Regions from separate parts of the Mesorhizobium sp. WSM4842 genome, predicted to be linked through region 4. Evidence: predicted binding sites of a transcription regulator. Region 4 holds the regulator's gene; each other region holds the start of a gene.
The links. The regulator LexA, encoded in region 4, represses DNA repair genes until DNA is damaged. The targets are predictions, from matches to a motif close to TGTTCNNNNTGTGTTCNG.
Positions count from the first base shown of each region.

Region 1: ruvC (crossover junction endodeoxyribonuclease RuvC) is a predicted target of LexA. The motif match lies at 2,291-2,308, and genes of this name have one in related genera.
Region 2: AC0NIE_RS07130 (helicase-related protein) is a predicted target of LexA. The motif match lies at 1,752-1,769, and genes of this name have one in related genera.
Region 3: dinB (DNA polymerase IV) is a predicted target of LexA. The motif match lies at 2,642-2,659, and genes of this name have one in related genera.

Region 1 is NZ_CM148372.1:1,459,198-1,463,389, reverse strand. Features, by position in the region: gene ruvB (Holliday junction branch migration DNA helicase RuvB) at 28-1,065, opposite strand; gene ruvA (Holliday junction branch migration protein RuvA) at 1,109-1,729, opposite strand; gene ruvC (crossover junction endodeoxyribonuclease RuvC) at 1,740-2,249, opposite strand; gene rcdA (protease adaptor protein RcdA) at 2,585-3,115, opposite strand; gene AC0NIE_RS06920 (hypothetical protein) at 3,478-3,882, opposite strand.
Region 2 is NZ_CM148372.1:1,504,257-1,508,448, reverse strand. Features, by position in the region: gene AC0NIE_RS07140 (FAD-dependent monooxygenase) at 1-597, opposite strand, end outside; gene AC0NIE_RS07135 (TetR/AcrR family transcriptional regulator) at 681-1,265, shown strand; gene AC0NIE_RS07130 (helicase-related protein) at 1,936-4,192, shown strand, end outside.
Region 3 is NZ_CM148372.1:3,341,261-3,345,452, forward strand. Features, by position in the region: gene AC0NIE_RS16085 (DUF1326 domain-containing protein) at 1-304, shown strand, start outside; gene AC0NIE_RS16090 (DUF2182 domain-containing protein) at 313-1,341, shown strand; gene dinB (DNA polymerase IV) at 1,349-2,590, opposite strand; gene AC0NIE_RS16100 (IS110 family RNA-guided transposase) at 2,904-3,875, opposite strand; gene AC0NIE_RS16105 (GNAT family N-acetyltransferase) at 4,085-4,192, opposite strand, start outside.
Region 4 is NZ_CM148372.1:4,379,723-4,383,914, reverse strand. Features, by position in the region: gene AC0NIE_RS21210 (molybdopterin molybdotransferase MoeA) at 1-1,159, shown strand, start outside; gene lexA (transcriptional repressor LexA) at 1,263-2,000, shown strand; gene AC0NIE_RS21200 (ComEC/Rec2 family competence protein) at 1,994-4,192, opposite strand, start outside.

The sequences.
Region 1 (4,192 bases), 2.9 Mb from region 4:
GCGACTGAGAGGCGCCTGCAGACTTCGTCATTCCTCCTGGAACAGGCTGATCTGCTGCTGCGCCAGATCCTTCGGCGCGTCGAGTCCGAGATGCCGCCAGGCATTGGCGGTCAGCACGCGGCCGCGCGGCGTGCGCTGAATAAAACCCTGCTGGATCAGATAGGGCTCTATGATGTCCTCGATGGCGTCGCGCGGCTCGGAAAGCCCTGCCGCAATAGTCTCGATGCCGACCGGCCCGCCGCCAAAATTCCGCGCGATCATCGAGAGATAGCGGCGGTCGAGCGCGTCGAGGCCGAGCGCGTCGACCTCGAGCCGCGTCAGCGCCTCGTCGGCGATCTGGCGATCGACATGACCGTCGCCGGCGACTGATGCAAAATCACGCACGCGGCGCAAAAGGCGGCCGGCGATGCGCGGTGTCCCACGCGCGCGTCGCGCGATCTCCAGCGCGCCATCGTCGCCGAGCGGCATCGCAAGAATGCGGGCGCCGCGCCGCACGATCTGCTCCAGTTCCTCGACGGAGTAGAAATTGAGGCGGACTGGAATGCCGAAGCGGTCGCGCAGCGGGTTGGTCAAAAGGCCGAGCCGGGTGGTAGCGGCGACGAGGGTGAAGCGGGCAAGATCGATCTTGACCGAGCGCGCCGCCGGCCCTTCGCCGATGATCAGGTCGAGCTGGAAATCCTCCATCGCCGGATAGAGAATTTCCTCGACCGCCGGGTTGAGCCGGTGGATCTCGTCGATGAACAGCACGTCGCGGTCTTCGAGATTGGTGAGCAGAGCTGCGAGATCGCCGGCCTTGGCGATGACCGGACCGGAGGTCGAGCGGAAATTGACACCGAGCTCACGCGCCATGATCTGCGCCAGCGTCGTCTTGCCGAGGCCGGGCGGCCCGACGAACAGCACGTGGTCAAGCGCCTCGCTGCGGCCCTTGGCAGCCTCGATGAACACTTTGAGATTGGCCCGCACCGCCGCTTGGCCGACGAAGTCGCCGAGCGTCTGCGGCCGCAAGGTCTGCTCGGCATCCTCGCCGCGCTTGTCGGGAGCAATGAGGCGTGGCGAAAGGCTCATGCGGCCTTCCTTGCACAGGGCAGGGAACGGGACAAGCGCAGACTCACCGCGCCAGCTCCTTCAGCCCGAAGCGGATCAGCTTCGAAGCATCCGCATCCTCGCCGGCGCTCTTCAGCGCCGCCGCCACCGCATTGGCGGCGGTATCGCGCGAATAGCCGAGATTGACCAGCGCCGAGACGGCGTCGGTGATCGGCGCCGGCGCGACGCCATCGCCGAGTTCCTGCTTCAGGCCGATGGTGCCGGAGGCAGTGCCCGCATAGGCTGGCGCCTTGTTCTTCAGTTCGGTGACGATGCGCTCAGCCACCTTTTTGCCGACGCCGGGCGCGCGGCTGACCATGGCAATATCACGTAGCGCGATGGCATTGGCGAGATCGGCCGGCGCCAGCGTCGACAGAATGGCCAGTGCCACCTTGGCGCCGACGCCCTGCACATTGCTCATCAACAGCCGGAACCACTCGCGCTCCAGCACCGACTGGAAACCGTAGAGCCGCAGCATATCCTCGCGCACATAGGTCTCGATGAACAGCACCACCGCCTCGCCGGGTGCCGGCAAAGCGGCAAGCGTGCGCGCCGAGCAGTGGGCGACATAGCCGACGCCGTGCACATCGACGATGCAGAAATCCTCGTCGACCTCGTCCAGCGTGCCTTTGAGCTTGCCGATCATGTGTGGTCCCTCATGCCAGCGCCGCCATCCTGTAGACAACACTCTGCCGGTGATGCGCGTGGCAGATGGCAATGGCCAGCGCGTCGGCGGCATCGTCGGTGTCGAACGTCGCCTTCGGCATCAGCACCTTGACCATCATGTGGATCTGCTTCTTGTCGCCATGGCCGACGCCGATCACCGCCTTCTTGACGGCGTTGGGCGCATATTCGGCAACGACCAGACCGGCCAGCGCCGGCACCAGCATGGCGATGCCGCGCGCCTGGCCAAGCTTCAGCGTCGCCGCCGCATCCTTGTTGACGAAGGTCTGCTCGACCGCCGCCTCGTGCGGCATGGCGGTATGCAGGATCTCGGCAAGCCCGTCATGCAACTGGCAAAGCCGTGTCGCCAGCGCCGCCTTGTCGTCGGAACGGACGGTTCCGGAGGCGACGAAGCGCAGCGAATTGCCGAGGCTCTCGACGATGCCCCAGCCGGTGCGCCTCAGCCCCGGATCGATGCCGATAATGCGAATCGTTTCCCCCATCCACCAAGTCTACCCTTGGCGGACAGCGATGCCAGCGAAATGTGAACAAACCAGAAACAGGTTCTGGCTACGTCCAGGAGAGCCTCTAAGAGGCCGTTTCGAAAGTCGCTCCGGCGAGTCATATGGTGGTGGTTTCGAGAACCGGAGCGGAGCGGACATTTGGGTCCGTGAGCCCGCATGATCCCGAAAATCGGAGAGATTTTCGGAAAGGATCATGCGCAAAATCAAAAGTGCTACAGCGTCCTTTGTGCGTCCAAGAAGGACGCGCGGCGCTGTAGGTAAGCGCAGAAAAACGCCGTCAGATGGCCGCCGGAGTAGAGTTTCCAAACAGTCTCTCAGCCGCGGGCGAAAGCCGTGTTCAGCAGCGTGATCTGATCGGAAACCGGATTGACGGGGTGGCCGGATGGCGAGACCTCGGCCACGGCGCTGCCGTAGATTTCCTCGTCCATGCGACGCACCAGCGCCTGCAGGCGCAGCGAACGGTTGACGAGATCAAGAAAATCCTTGGGCAGTTCGACCCAGCCTGCCGCATCGTTGTTGGCGGAAGCGGTGTCGAGACGCACCTTGGATTTTTCGGAAGCAACCTGATCGCGGGTCATCTCGCCGGAATTCGCCGCGCGCTGCAAAAGCAGCCAGGAGGCGACCTGCATCAGCCTCGTGGTCAATCGCATCGATTCGGCCGCATAGAGCGTCGCCGCCAGCCTGGACAGTTTCTTCGCCTCGGCCCGGCCCTTGCCGTCCAGATATTCGGCCGCCTGCTCGACCAGGCCCATGCCTTCCTGGTAGAGCGGCTTGAAGGATTGGGAGAAAACCCGGCGCTCCGCCAGCTTGATGGTTTTCGCGCTTCCCTTCGAAGGATCGTTCATCGATACGCCCTGCACTTGCCTTACAGCCGGCCGAATCGGCGTCATCGCCGTCACGCCCTGCACCCTATATGACCGAGGGTTGAAAATGCGCTTCGCCGCCGGCGAAGGCAAGCACATGTTTAACAAACGGTTAATGGCGGCGCAGGCGTTGGCAATCCGGATCGCGGACAAAAAAAGAGCCGCGGATAAGGCGGCTCTCAGGAGTTTAACAGGGAGGCGTCAAACAAAGTGGCTCCAACCACTCGGTAAGAATCCAGATCACTGGATGCACATAGTAAACGCCTGTAAAGCTTAATGAAGCCTTAACGGCGCGGATATTTTTTGAACAAGCGTCGCCCGCCTGTGCCGTAACAGCACAATATTCAGGCCTTTTGGGCTTGAGCAAGCCGCTCGGCTTTCCAAACCACCGGTAGCGCGATGTAGGCGAACAGCAGCAATCCTGCGTAAAAACCCATCGAGGATGTTGCCACCAGCGGCTCGATCGCGGGGTTGCCGCCAAGCATGATGTAGAGGCCGATCAACAGGCCGATGCCACTGATTGCCGTCAACCAGAAATGAACGGTGGCAAGCCTCTTTTCCGCGACTGCCGGAAACAGATGGTAGAAGAAGGCGAACACCGCCGACATCAGCCATCCGGCCACCATGATGTGGGCGTGGGTCGGCATCTGGCCATGGTCCTGGCTGATCGCCATCTGAAGGCCGAGCGCCATCCCGAACATCGCGTAGATGACGGCCAGCGTGAAGAAATTTCGTGCTACCTTTTGCATAGTATCCCCCGATTTACCTTTTCCGTATTCGGAATGGGCTGAGTTCAGGCGGTTGATCCGCCACCGGGTCCCCGGCATCGGTGCATTAGCATCGGCAATGTTTCTGGACGATGCCGCATGGCGCCCGATCCCTCCCGGTGCTGTCAGAATAGCAGGAAACGGCGCGATGCGCTTGCGCAATCGTTGAACGATGCCGTTACGGCCGTGTCTCATCGGACGCCGAAACAAAGCTGCCTCCCGCGCGACATCGTTCCGAAACAGGCGCCGCGCTAAACGCCCCGCTCCTCGCAGCGAGATGGAGCAAAATGTG
Region 2 (4,192 bases), 2.9 Mb from region 4:
TTCCGTCGGCCCAACCGGCCAGTCGAGACGAACATCGGCGAGTACGAACGAAGCGTCATAGGCCGCGCCGTCGAACTCGATGCCGGTCGACCTGCGCACCAGGCTTTGCATGCCGTCGGCACCAACGACATAGCGTGCCGATATCAGTTTCTCGCGGCCGTTCTCGACCACCGTCACGCGCGCGCCGTCAGCATCCTGAACGACCGCCTTGGCCTCGACCATGCGGTGAATCACACCGCCCAGGGCTGCGATCCGTTCGGCGAACACCTGCTCGGTCAGGTTCTGAGGCAGCATCATCAAATAGGGATGCCTTGACGGAAGCTTGCCGAAATCAAGCGTGAGCTGCGCCCGATTGCGGTCGCGGATGGCGAAATTCTGCAGCTTCAGGGCAAGTTCGCTCAGCCGCTGCGTGACGCCGAGAGGCTCCAGCGTTTCCAGCGTCTGCGAGTGGATGACGCCAGCCCGCGAGGTCTGAAGGCCCTGCGCCAGCCTGTCGATCAGAACATGATCGACACCGGCTTGGTGCAGCACGATGGACAGCGCCATGCCGGTCGGGCCGGCGCCAATGATCAGGACTTCCGTTGTATCGGGCAACATTTTTTCTCTCCATTTGTCAACGATCGTTGACTTTCTAGTCGAAGCTATTGCATTTGTCAACGGCCGTTGGCATATGAATTTTCATGACCGAGAATCAGCCGAAGAAACCCAGCAAGTCGGACCGCACGCGCGCCCAAATCCTCGAGGCCGCGAGGCTCCTGTTCGCCGAGCGCGGCTATGACGGCGCCTCCATCCGCGACGTCGCGGCGCATGCCTCGATCGATCCGGCCATGGTGATCCGCTATTTCCGCAGCAAGGACGAGCTGTTCGCCAGGGCGGCGGTCGTCGACCTGCAATTGCCGGCACTTCGGGTGATCGACCGAAACACCATCGGTGAAACGCTGATCAGGCGTTTTCTCGAAATCTGGGAGGGCGCGGCCAGCGGTCCTGGCATGGCAATTCTGCTGCGTTCGGCGACGTCGAACGAATTCGCCGCCGAAAAGCTGCGTGACGTATTTGGCAACCAGGTCAGGCCGGTGGTTGCGGCGGTCGCTGATCCCGCCGACGCGGGTCGACGTGCCGGGCTCGTTTCGAGCCAGTTGCTGGGTTTGGCGATGTGCCGATACCTGCTGCGGCTTCCGCCCGTCGTCGCCCTGTCCCACGATGAAATCATTCAGAACGTCGGCCCTACTTTGCAGCGCTATGCCGTGGGAGAGGACATTTCTTGAACCCGGAGTCTGGTCCTCGTGCGCGACTGCGCCGACCGACGGACGTGACACCGATTTGTGCCGAAGCGGCACGCAAAAGTTAACGGCGGCCGCACAGCCTGTGCAAAACCCTGTTCCTCGCCTGTTGATAACAGGTGGAAAACCTGTTCACGACACAACATATTGGGGTGAACAAACCGGGAAACACCCGCCAGCGCTGATTCGTCGCCGTTTCGTTCCGGCTTTGACCGGAAGGTTAACGACAAAGGCTGAAAACATCCCTCAAACCGTAAAGGCGCGTTAGGAAAGATCAATAATTTCATAATGTTGGGTGATGCCCGCCGGCCTGCGCCGATCGTTTACCGGCAACTGTTAAGGAGGACGTCCGCCCTGCATGAATCGGGCCAGTTCGGCGATTCAGCATGTGGTGAGACTCGTCGGCAAAAAGTCCAGATGTAGCCGTGAACAAAACCTGAATCAGCAAGAGTCAGCGATTCGTAGCTGATTCGTTCCAGACTCGTTCCAACTGTTAATCAGGACCGGTTGACAACACCAGACGAGAGCCTTCGAGCTGCCGTCGGAACATTCCGCTTTCGCTTCGCACTCGAAATCCCTATGTGTCGGCTGTCACACGCGCCGCCACGGGGCGCGCTCCCGACAACGCGAAGAAGAGAGCCTGATTTCCAGGTCGATGAACATCCCGCCGAAACATATTGAGCCGCTGATCCTCTCGGGCCGCGACGTGACTGCCGTGCTCGGGCCGACCAACACCGGTAAGACCCATCTCGCCATCGAGCGCATGGTGGCGCATGAAAGCGGCATCATCGGCCTGCCGCTCAGGTTGCTCGCCCGCGAGGTTTATTCACGCGTCTGCGAGAAGGTCGGCGCTCACAAGGTGGCGCTCATCACCGGCGAGGAGAAGATCCAGCCCGACGGTGCCAGATATTCGGTCTGTACCGTCGAAGCCATGCCGCGCGAGACCAACGCCGCCTTCGTCGCCATCGACGAGGTGCAGCTGGCTGGCGATCTCGAGCGCGGCCACATCTTCACCGACCGTATCCTGCATCTGCGCGGCCGCCAGGAGACATTGCTGCTCGGCGCAGCCACCATGCACGGCATCCTCCAGCGTCTGCTGAAGGGCGTGTCGGTGGTGACCCGGCCACGGCTGTCGCATCTCGCCTATGCCGGCTCGAAGAAGCTGACCCGCCTGCCGCGACGCACGGCGATCGTCGCCTTTTCCGCCGACGAGGTCTATGCGATTGCCGAACTGATCCGCCGCCAGCAAGGGGGTGCGGCCGTCGTGCTCGGCGCGCTATCACCCCGCACTCGCAACGCGCAGGTGGAGCTGTTCCAATCGGGTGATGTCGATTACCTGGTCGCCACCGATGCGATCGGCATGGGCCTGAACCTCGATCTCGATCATGTCGCCTTCGCTCAAAACCGTAAATTCGATGGCTACCAGTATCGCAACCTGACGGCGGCCGAGCTCGGCCAGATCGCCGGCCGCGCCGGCCGGCACTTGCGCGACGGCACTTTCGGCGTCACCGGCCAGGTCGATCCGCTCGACGAAGATCTGGTCAAGAAGATCGAAGGGCATGAGTTCGACCCGGTGAAAGTGCTGCAATGGCGCACCGCGCATTTCGATTTCGCCAGCCTCGATGCGCTGAAGCGCTCCACCGAGACCAACGCGCCGGTCGAAGGCCTGACGCGTGCGCTACCGGCTGTGGATGCGCAGGCGCTCGAGCATTTGTCCCGCGACGAGGATATCCGGGCCTTGGCCACCAACGCCAAGCGCGTGGCGCTGTTGTGGGAGGCCTGCGCCCTTCCCGACTACAGGAAGATCGCGCCTGCCCAGCATGCCGACCTGATCGCCTCGATCTACATGGACCTTGCCAGGCATGGCCATGTCGACGAGAATTACATGGCCGAGCAGGTGCGCCGTGCCGACACCACCGAGGGCGACATCGACACGCTGTCGCACCGGATCGCCCAGATCCGCACCTGGACATTCGTCTCCAACCGGCCCGGCTGGCTGGCCGATCAGGCACACTGGCAGGAAAAGACGCGCGAAATCGAAGACAGATTGTCGGATGCGCTGCATGAGCGGTTGACGAAACGCTTCGTAGACCGCAGGACTTCCGTCCTCATGCGGCGCCTTAGAGAAAATACCATGCCTGAAGCCGAAATTAGCCCAACCGGAACTGTCCTCGTCGAAGGCCATCATGTCGGCGAGTTGCAAGGGTTCCGCTTCACCGCCGACCAGAGCGCCGGCGGCGAGGACGCCAAGGCAGTGCGCACAGCAGCCCAGAAGGCGCTTGCAGCCGAATTCGAGGCGCGGGCCGAACGCTTCGGCGCCTCGGCCAATGGCGACATCGCGCTCGGCTCCGACGGCACGCTGCGCTGGATCGGCGCGCCGATCGGCACGCTGGTCGCAGGCGACGAGCCGTTGAAGCCGCGCCTTGTGCTGCTGGCCGACGAGCAGCTCACCGGACCAGCCCGCGACAAGGTCGCGGCGCGCGCCGAGCGCTTCGTCAATTTCCAGATCGAGTCCTTGCTGAAGCCGCTGGTCGACCTCAAGAACGCCGAGCAGATCACCGGCATCGGCCGCGGCATTGCCTTCCAGCTCGTCGAGCATTTCGGCCTCATCAACCGCCGCGACATCGCCCAGGAGATGAAGTCGCTCGACCAGGAAGGCCGCGCCGCCCTTCGCCGGCTCGGCGTGCGCTTCGGCGCCTACCACGTCTTCGCGCCCGCGCTGATCAAGCCGGCCCCGGCCGGACTGGTGACGCTGTTGTGGGCGCTGCAGAACGACGGCAAGGACAAGCCCGGCTTTGGCGATGTGGTCCACGCGCTGGCCTCCGGCCGCACCTCGGTGGTCATCGATCCCACGTTCGACAAGGCCTTCTACAAACTGGCCGGCTACCGCAATCTCGGCCGTCGCGCGGTGC
Region 3 (4,192 bases), 1.0 Mb from region 4:
AACCGTGACAAAAATGAATGAGCCGGTGTTCACGAAGATCGATCTCGACCTCGATATTGACGGCCGCAGGGGCCGCATCTTCGTCAAGGACTACATCGAAACGGTCGGCGAACCGATCCGCAACAAGGTGACGGGTGCGGACTCGCGCGCGCAGATCGTGTTGCCGAACGGCTTCGAATATGCGGTCGCCGAGATCGGCAGTGCTTCGAGCACAACCAGCGGCCCGGTTCAGGTGACCACGAAGGACAGTTACGGCCAGTTCGCGCGGCTGCATCTCAACAATCACGGGGTGGTGCGGGCCTGACGCCTCGCATGAACGGCGCGTCGCCACTGGAACGCCTGCTCAGACGCGACCGCGTCATCACGATTGCGGGCGTGGTGGCGCTGTGCCTGCTGGCCTGGCTTTACATCGTCGCCGGTGCAGGGCTCGGCATGAATGCGTGGGAGATGTCGAGGCTCGCGCTGTTCCCCCACCAGCAAACTGCCGGCGTGACCTCCGATATGCCCGGCATGGATATGTCTGGCATGAATATGTCTGGCATGGACATGCCCGGCATGGACATGAGCGCGATGGCCGCAGCGACGGAACCGCGGGTCTGGGGGGCCGCGAACTGGGCGCTGATGATCGCCATGTGGTGGGTCATGATGATCGCCATGATGTCGCCGAGCGCGGCGCCGACCATCCTGCTCTATGCGAGCGTGCATCGCCATGCGCTCGCACAGGGCCAGATCCAGGACAAGCTCGCGCCCACCGGCGTATTTATGGCAGGCTACCTCCTGGTCTGGCTGGGGTTCTCCGTTGCGGCGACCGCGTTGCATCGGCTGCTCGAACGCGAAGCCTTCGCTTCCGCGACGCTGATGAGCTCACAAAGCCGCTGGCTTTCAGCCATCGTCCTGATCGCCGCGGGCCTCTATCAGCTCTCGCCGCTCAAGAACGCCTGCCTGTCGCATTGCCGGGCACCGACGGCGTTCCTTGCCCGACACTGGCGTCCCCACGCACTCGGCGCGCTGCGTTTTGGGCGCACTGCACGGGGCGTTTTGTGTCGGATGCTGCTGGATGCTGATGGCGTTGTTGTTCGTGGGGGGCATCATGAACCTGGTGTGGGTTGCCGGGCTCGCCATTCTGGTGCTGGTAGAAAAGGCGTTTCCTGCCGGCCAGCGGGTTGGCCGGGCGGCCGGCATCGTCCTGATCGCCTGGGGCGGCGCAACGCTTTTGGTCTGACGACCAGAAGACGCAGAAAATTTGCGAGCGGGTGCTGCCCTATCCGGTTGATGCCAAAAACCGGTGCACAACGAACTGGATCCAAGAACGTCATTCCGGCGATTTGCGACCAAGAGTAATCGCGGCTCACAATTCCTTTTCGGCCAGCTCTCGAAACGCGTCGGGGACCGAGCGCGACTGCCCGAGCGCGACCGAGGCATAGCCGACCGCCTCCCAGCCGAAACGGTCGCGGATCTTGTCGATGGCGCGGTCGGCGGTCCAGCGCGCCGCGCCCTTCCTGGTGCCGGGGCGGCGCCCGTCGTCATCGAGGCCGAGCGGCAGTTCCAGCTGCAGGGCCGGTTGCTTTTCCAGATGCGAGACGGCGATCGCCAGCAGCGAGATGGTCTTTTCGTGCGGATGATCGACAAGCACCTTGCGCACCAGCGCCTCGGCGATTTCGGCCAGCATGGCGGTTGCCGAAATCGGCTGGTCGAGGGAGATCGAGCGGGTCACCGAGCGCAGATCGGCAAAGCGGACGCGGACCGCCACCGTGCGGCCGGGCCGTGATTTCGCCCGCAGCCTGGTGGCGACCCTGTCGGCCAGATGCAGCAGCGCCGGCACGAAGATTTTTGCCTCGGCCGGCTTCCTGCCGAGCGCCGATTGTGCGCCGGCCGATCGCGCCCGGCGCTGCGTCTCGAGCTTGCGCGGATCGCGGTTCCAGGCCAGCGCGTTGAGTTTTTCGCCCGCCGCCGGCCCGAGCAGGCGCTCCAGCGACCAGCCAGGCGTCTTCGCCAGTTCGCCGACGGTGCGCACACCGATGCCGGCCAGCCGCTCCCTGGTGACCGGGCCGACGCCCCACATCAGCTCGACCGGCAGATCGTGCAGGAACGCCAACTCGTGGCGTGGATCGACGACCACCAGCCCGTCGGGCTTGGCCACTTGCGAGGCGATCTTGGCCAGGTGCTTGGTGCGCGCCACGCCGACCGAGATCGGCAGACCGAGCTCCGCCCGCACGCGGCGGCGGATGGTTGTGGCGATCTCGGCCGGCGGACCGAACAGATGGGTGCAGCCGGCGACGTCGGCGAAGGCCTCGTCGATGGAGATCCGCTCGACCATCGGCGTGAAATCGCCAAGCACTTTGATGGCCGCGTCGCCGAGCCGCTGATAATCCTTGAAATGGCCGCCGACGAAAATCAGCCCGGGGCAGAGTTCCCGGGCGCGCCGCCCCGGCATGCCGCCACGCACGCCAAAGGCCTTGGCCTCGTAGGAAGCGGCCAGCACCACACCGCCGCCGACGGCGATCGGCTTGCCGCGCAGGGCCGGGTCGAGCAACTGTTCGACCGAGGCATAGAAGGCATCCAGATCCGCGTGGAGGATGTTGGCTTCCATCCGGCCCGTTCGCCCGCGGCGGTTCGAACGCCGCATGTCTTGAGGTTTGTATGGAACATAAAGAGAACATTGCGGGTGGATTGTCAAGGAGCGTGGAGGGCAGGTGGAGGGCAATCGCTTGAGGTTTGCGCTGCCCCTCATCGCCCTGCCGGGCACTTCTCCCCGTATAGGGACGGGGAGAAGGACGCTCTCATCGATGGTTTCGCCAATCACCAACGTTGCAGGAAAGTGCCGAGGTTGCGGACAGCCCCCTTCGCCCCGTCACTATACGGGGAGAAGGTGCCGGCAGGCGGATGAGCATCTGTGTTTGTTGTCAAGGGGCGATTGGGCTCCAGAAGCGGTCTTGGGCGATGAGTGCGTTGGCCATGACGACGAGCTTTCGCATGACGGCGACGAGGATGACCTTTGCGGCCTTTCCGGCGTTGCGCAGGCGTGCGGCGAAGGCGGCAAGGTCCTTGTTGTAGCGGCTTGCCGACAGCGCCGCCATGTAGAGGACGTTTCTGACAGCCTTGCGTCCGCCTTTGATTGCACGGCGGCCCTGACGCGGCCCGCTGTCGTGGGCGACGGGGGCGAGGCCGGTCAGCATGGCCGCCTGTTTGGCGTTGAGCGTGCCCATCTCGGCGAGACCGACCAGCAGCGCGGTGGCCGTGATCGGGCCAATGCCCGGGATCGACACCAAGATGGCGTGGCGGCGGGCAAGGGCGGGGTCGGCCGAGATCAGGCGAGCGGTTTCGGTTTCGAGACGGACGAGGTGGCGTTCGATCATCCGCAGTCTGCGCTTGAGTTCGGCGCGCAGAAAGGGGCTTTGGAGTGTCGCCAAGCGGTTGATGAGCGCGGTGCGTTCGGCACTGGCGGCACCGCGCACGCCGACGATTTCCTGCAATGCTTCCATCGCAAGCGAAGCCGGTACCGTCTCGGCCGGTTCGAGTGCGACCCCCATCAAGGCCAGCAGCCTGGCGTCGATCCTATCGGTCTTGGCGAGCTGGCCGCAGGCTTCGGCAAAGAGCCGAGCGCGCAGCGGGTTGACGACGGCCACGGCCAATCCCGCCTCGTGCAGCGAGCGTTGCGCCGCCCGATGGTATTTGGACGTCGCCTCCAGGACCACCCGCCTCACCGCAAGCTCGCCGAGCAGGCGCTTCAGCCGCCGCAGTCCGCCACTGTCATTGGCGACGCGGAAGCTCTTGCCGGCCGGATGGACGTAGACATCCAGCCACTCTTTACACACGTCGATGCCGGCATAGACTGGCGGCGTCGCATTCGGTTCGGACAATACCTTGCCTTGCATGCGGGACTTGCTCCCCATCATCTGTTCAGGACCAATGTGAGAACGAATGGACCTTGCTCATCCGCGGCTCACACCAAGGGGCGTACGGTCCCATCCGTCCACTCCCCGGCGGACGGCCATCCGTCGGGGAGTACAGCTATCTTGCACAAATAGCCGCAATCCGAACATGCAAGGGGCAGCGCCGACTTCGGCAATCAGCCGATCGAGCGCTACAGCGCCATCTTGTAGCCGAGATGGCTGGCGGTGAAACCGAGGCCCTCGTAGAAAGCGTGCGCCTTCCGTCGGCTCTTGTCGGTCGTGAGCTGAACGAAGCTGCA
Region 4 (4,192 bases):
TGCTGCGCCCTTGCAGGCTGAAAGCGTCGCCCTGATGGACGCCGCCGACCGCGTGCTGGCGGAGCCGCTCCTGGCGCTCCGCACCCAGCCGCCGTTCAACGCGTCCGCCATGGACGGCTATGCCGTGCGGGCCGAGGATGTCGCATCCGTGCCCGCAAGACTTTCGGTGATCGGCATGGCGCCGGCCGGACGCGGCTTTGCCGGAACAGTCGGCCCGGCGCAGGCCGTGCGCATCTTCACCGGCGCGCCGCTTCCTGCAGGCGCGGACACCATCGTCATCCAGGAGAATGTCCGCGACCTCGGCGGCGGCAGCATCGAAGTGACCGCGTCGACGGTTGAAGGCCGCAACATCCGCCGCCTCGGGCTCGATTTCTCGAAGGGCGACGTCCTGCTGGAGAAAGGCCGCCCGCTTGATCCGGCGGCATTGTCGCTGGCGGCGTCGGCCAACCACCCGCAGGTCAGCGTGGTGAAACGGCCGTTGGTCGCCATCATCGCCACCGGCGACGAATTGCTGCCGCCGGGCAGCGACCTTGGCCCCGACCAGATCATCTCGTCCAATGCCTATGGCGTCGCCGCCGCGGCCCGCTCGGTCGGCGCCAGCGCGCTCGATCTCGGCATCGCCCCCGACCGCAAGGAGGCGATCGCCACGCTGGTGAAACAAGCGGTCGACGCAGGCGCCGACGTCATCGTCACGCTGGGCGGCGCCTCGGTCGGCGACCATGACCTGGTTCATGACGTGCTGACCGGTGAAGGCATGACGCTCGATTTCTGGAAAATCGCCATGCGGCCCGGCAAGCCGCTGATGTTCGGGCGGCTGGGTGACATCCGCTGCATCGGCCTGCCTGGCAATCCGGTGGCGAGCCTGGTCTGCACGCAGCTCTTTCTGACGCCGCTGCTTGCGCGGCTCGGCGGCCGCGCCTTCCGGCAGGACATGCGTCAGGCGCGGCTCGGCGCCGCCATGCCGGCCAACGATCTCAGGCAGGACTATGTACGCGCCGTGGTTAGCGAAGAAGCCGGCACGCTGCTGGCGACCCCGTTCGGCATCCAGGATTCCTCGATGCTCAAAATGCTGGCCGACGCCAACGGGCTGATCGTGCGCGAGCCGTTCGCTCCCCCAGCCGCGACGGGCGCCGCGTGCAGCGTGCTGATGCTACGCTGAACAAAACGTCAACACATTCATTAAATTTTAAACGGTTGCGGAACACAACTGGAACAGATAGTGTTTGTTCTGGGTTTGTTTTTCTGATTCTGTTGGGGTCGCGATGCTGACACGCAAACAACATGAACTGCTGATGTTCATCCACGAGCGGCTGAAGGAAAGCGGCATTCCGCCCTCGTTCGACGAGATGAAGGAAGCGCTCGACCTCGCCTCGAAGTCGGGGATCCATCGGCTGATCACTGCACTGGAGGAGCGCGGTTTCATTCGCCGCCTGCCCAACCGCGCCCGCGCGCTGGAGGTGCTGCGCCTGCCCGATTCGATCGCGCCCGGCCTCAATGCGGCGCGCAAATTCTCGCCAAGCGTCATTCAGGGCAGCCTTGGGCAGGGCAGCCTCGGACGACAGATCAAGCCGGCGCCTTCGCGCATGCCCGCAGCCGGCAATGACGACGACGTCGTTGCCACCATCTCCATACCGGTGATGGGCCGCATCGCTGCCGGTGTGCCGATCGACGCCATCCAGCACCAGACGCATTCGATTTCGGTACCACCGGACATGATCACCGGCGGCACGCACTACGCGCTGGAGGTCAAGGGTGACTCGATGATCGAGGCCGGCATTTTCGACGGCGACACGGTCATCATCCGCAACGCCGACACCGCCCAGCCTGGCGAGATCATCGTCGCCTTGGTCGACGACGAGGAAGCGACGCTGAAGCGGTTCCGCCGCAAAGGTGCCTCGATCGCACTGGAAGCCGCCAATCCGGCCTATGAGACGCGCATCTTCGGGCCGGACAGGGTCAAGGTGCAAGGCAAGCTCGTCGGACTGATCCGGCGTTACTGAACGGCAGGCTTTTTGGGTTTCTCGGCCCTGCGGTATGGCGGCAGGCCCCTCGCCTCGCGCGAAAATCTCCGCTGCTCATGCCAAGGCCTATAGGGCTGTCTGACGGCAAAACGGATTTCTGCGCGCGTCGTCGCAGATAGCGGATCGAAAAAGACGGCGGCACTGCCCATGCGAGCGAGCTGCCGTTTGGTGACGACGAGAACCAGCGGATTGCGGCAGGGATTATAATAGGCTGTGGCATCATCGATGACGATCAAATCCGCAAAGGCACAGGCTGGCCGTGCGGTTTTGCGGTCGTCGGCGAGCGCGATGATCGCGCCGGACTGGTGCCGGGCGAGGCACAGGCCGGCAGTGCAGTAGAAGGGCGCTCCCGGCGGCAGGTCGGCCGGGTCGACGATGTCGAACCGCACGTCTCCTTTTTCGAATGTCTCCGGCTCGACAATGGTCGCTGAAACCAGCGCATGTTTCCAGTTGTCGGTGGTGAATTCGTTCGAGCGCACCCGGTTGACGGCAAGTTCGCCGCCGCCGATCGGCAGCGCCACCAGATGCGCATCTTCCGAAATCAGCACGTCGGGGGTGCGCGTCTCGGAAATCGTCAGCAGGCCGGCGAGCGCAAAGGGAAGTGCCGCAAGCCGCAACCATGTCGTTGCCATCGTGGCGATGACCAGGGCGGCCGTCACCAGCAGAACCGACTGCAACGAGATCAGCCCGACGGCATCGACCGGCGACCGCTCGGAGATCCATCCCGATATTGCAATCATGGCCGTCAGCCCCTTGCCCATCATGTATAGGAAAGGGCCGTCGAAGCCGAACGGCATTGCCAAGGCGCTGACGACGGCCAGGAACATCACGACCGTGACGATCGGCATGACGGCCAGATTGGCGAACAGGCTGAGCGGCGAGACGCGCTGGAAGTGCCAGATGGCGAAGAGTGCGGTGGCGCTGCCGGCAATGATGGAGGTCATTGCGATGGTACCTGTCCCAGCGGCAAGTTTTCGCGTGACGAAAGCGATCGTTGACCGTCGCTGTGGCGGCGCGGTGGCCTTGTCGGCACGATAGTCGGACCAGCCGGCATAGGCGCCCACGAGAGCAGCGGTCGCGGCGAAGGACATCTGGAAGCTTGGGCCGACCACCTCGTGCGGCGACACGACGATGACGGCGATGGCCGAAATCGCCAGATTGCGCATGGTGAGTGCCGCCCGGTCGAACAGCACGGCGACAAGCATTACCGCCAGCATGATAAAGCTGCGTTCAGCCGCGACCACGATACCGGAAAAAATCAGATAGGCAGCGATGGAAACGAGTGCGGCAGCAGCCGCATATTTTTTGACCGGCCGGCGCGACGAAAAATCGGGAACCAGCGCAAAGGCGCCGCGCAGCAATCCCATGATGGTGCCGGCGACAAGCGCCATGTGCAGGCCGGAAATCGAGATGATGTGGTAGATGCCGGTGCGCCGCATCGATTCGTTTATCTCTTCGGGAATGCCGGCACGCACGCCGACGATCAGCGCGGCGGCAATCTCCCCCTCGGCGCCACCGATGCTGTCCCTGATATGGTCGGCGATGGTTTCACGCGCCTTTTCGATCGAGGAAGAAATGCGCGCGGCGAACGGTGCATCTTCGGAAACGACGATCTTCGGATTGCCGAGGAAAAAGCCACTGGCACCGATACCGGCGAAATAGCTGTCGAAGGAGAAGTCATAACTGTCCGGCCTAACCGGGCCAGTCGGAGGCAGAAGCCTCACATAGCCGGTTGCCACCGAGCCTGCGGTCATCTCAGCGGGAATTTTGCGTGCCGAAACCCTGACACGTTCCGGCGCATAACGCAGTGTCGGCCGGGCGGTCGACATCACGTCGATGGTCAGCCTGATCCGGCCGTTCGCCATCTGATCGAGCCTAACGACACGGCCGGTGAGCTGGGTCTGGATTTCCGAGCCGAGCATCTGCGTTCCCACGCGCCAGGTTTCAACCTTGGCGGCGAGTAGCCCGAGTGCGCACAGCAACGCTGCCATGAAGCACAGATGCGTTTTGCGCCATGAGCGTGTCACTGCCGCACACAATGCCGTGAGGACCACGACGGCAATAGGCTGCGGAAAGTCCGGTTCGACGGCAAGCGAAAAATAGACGATCACCCCGCATGCCAGAAAAACCGGCACCAGCAGAAAGGCGACGCCGCGGTCTAGTTCCAGGCC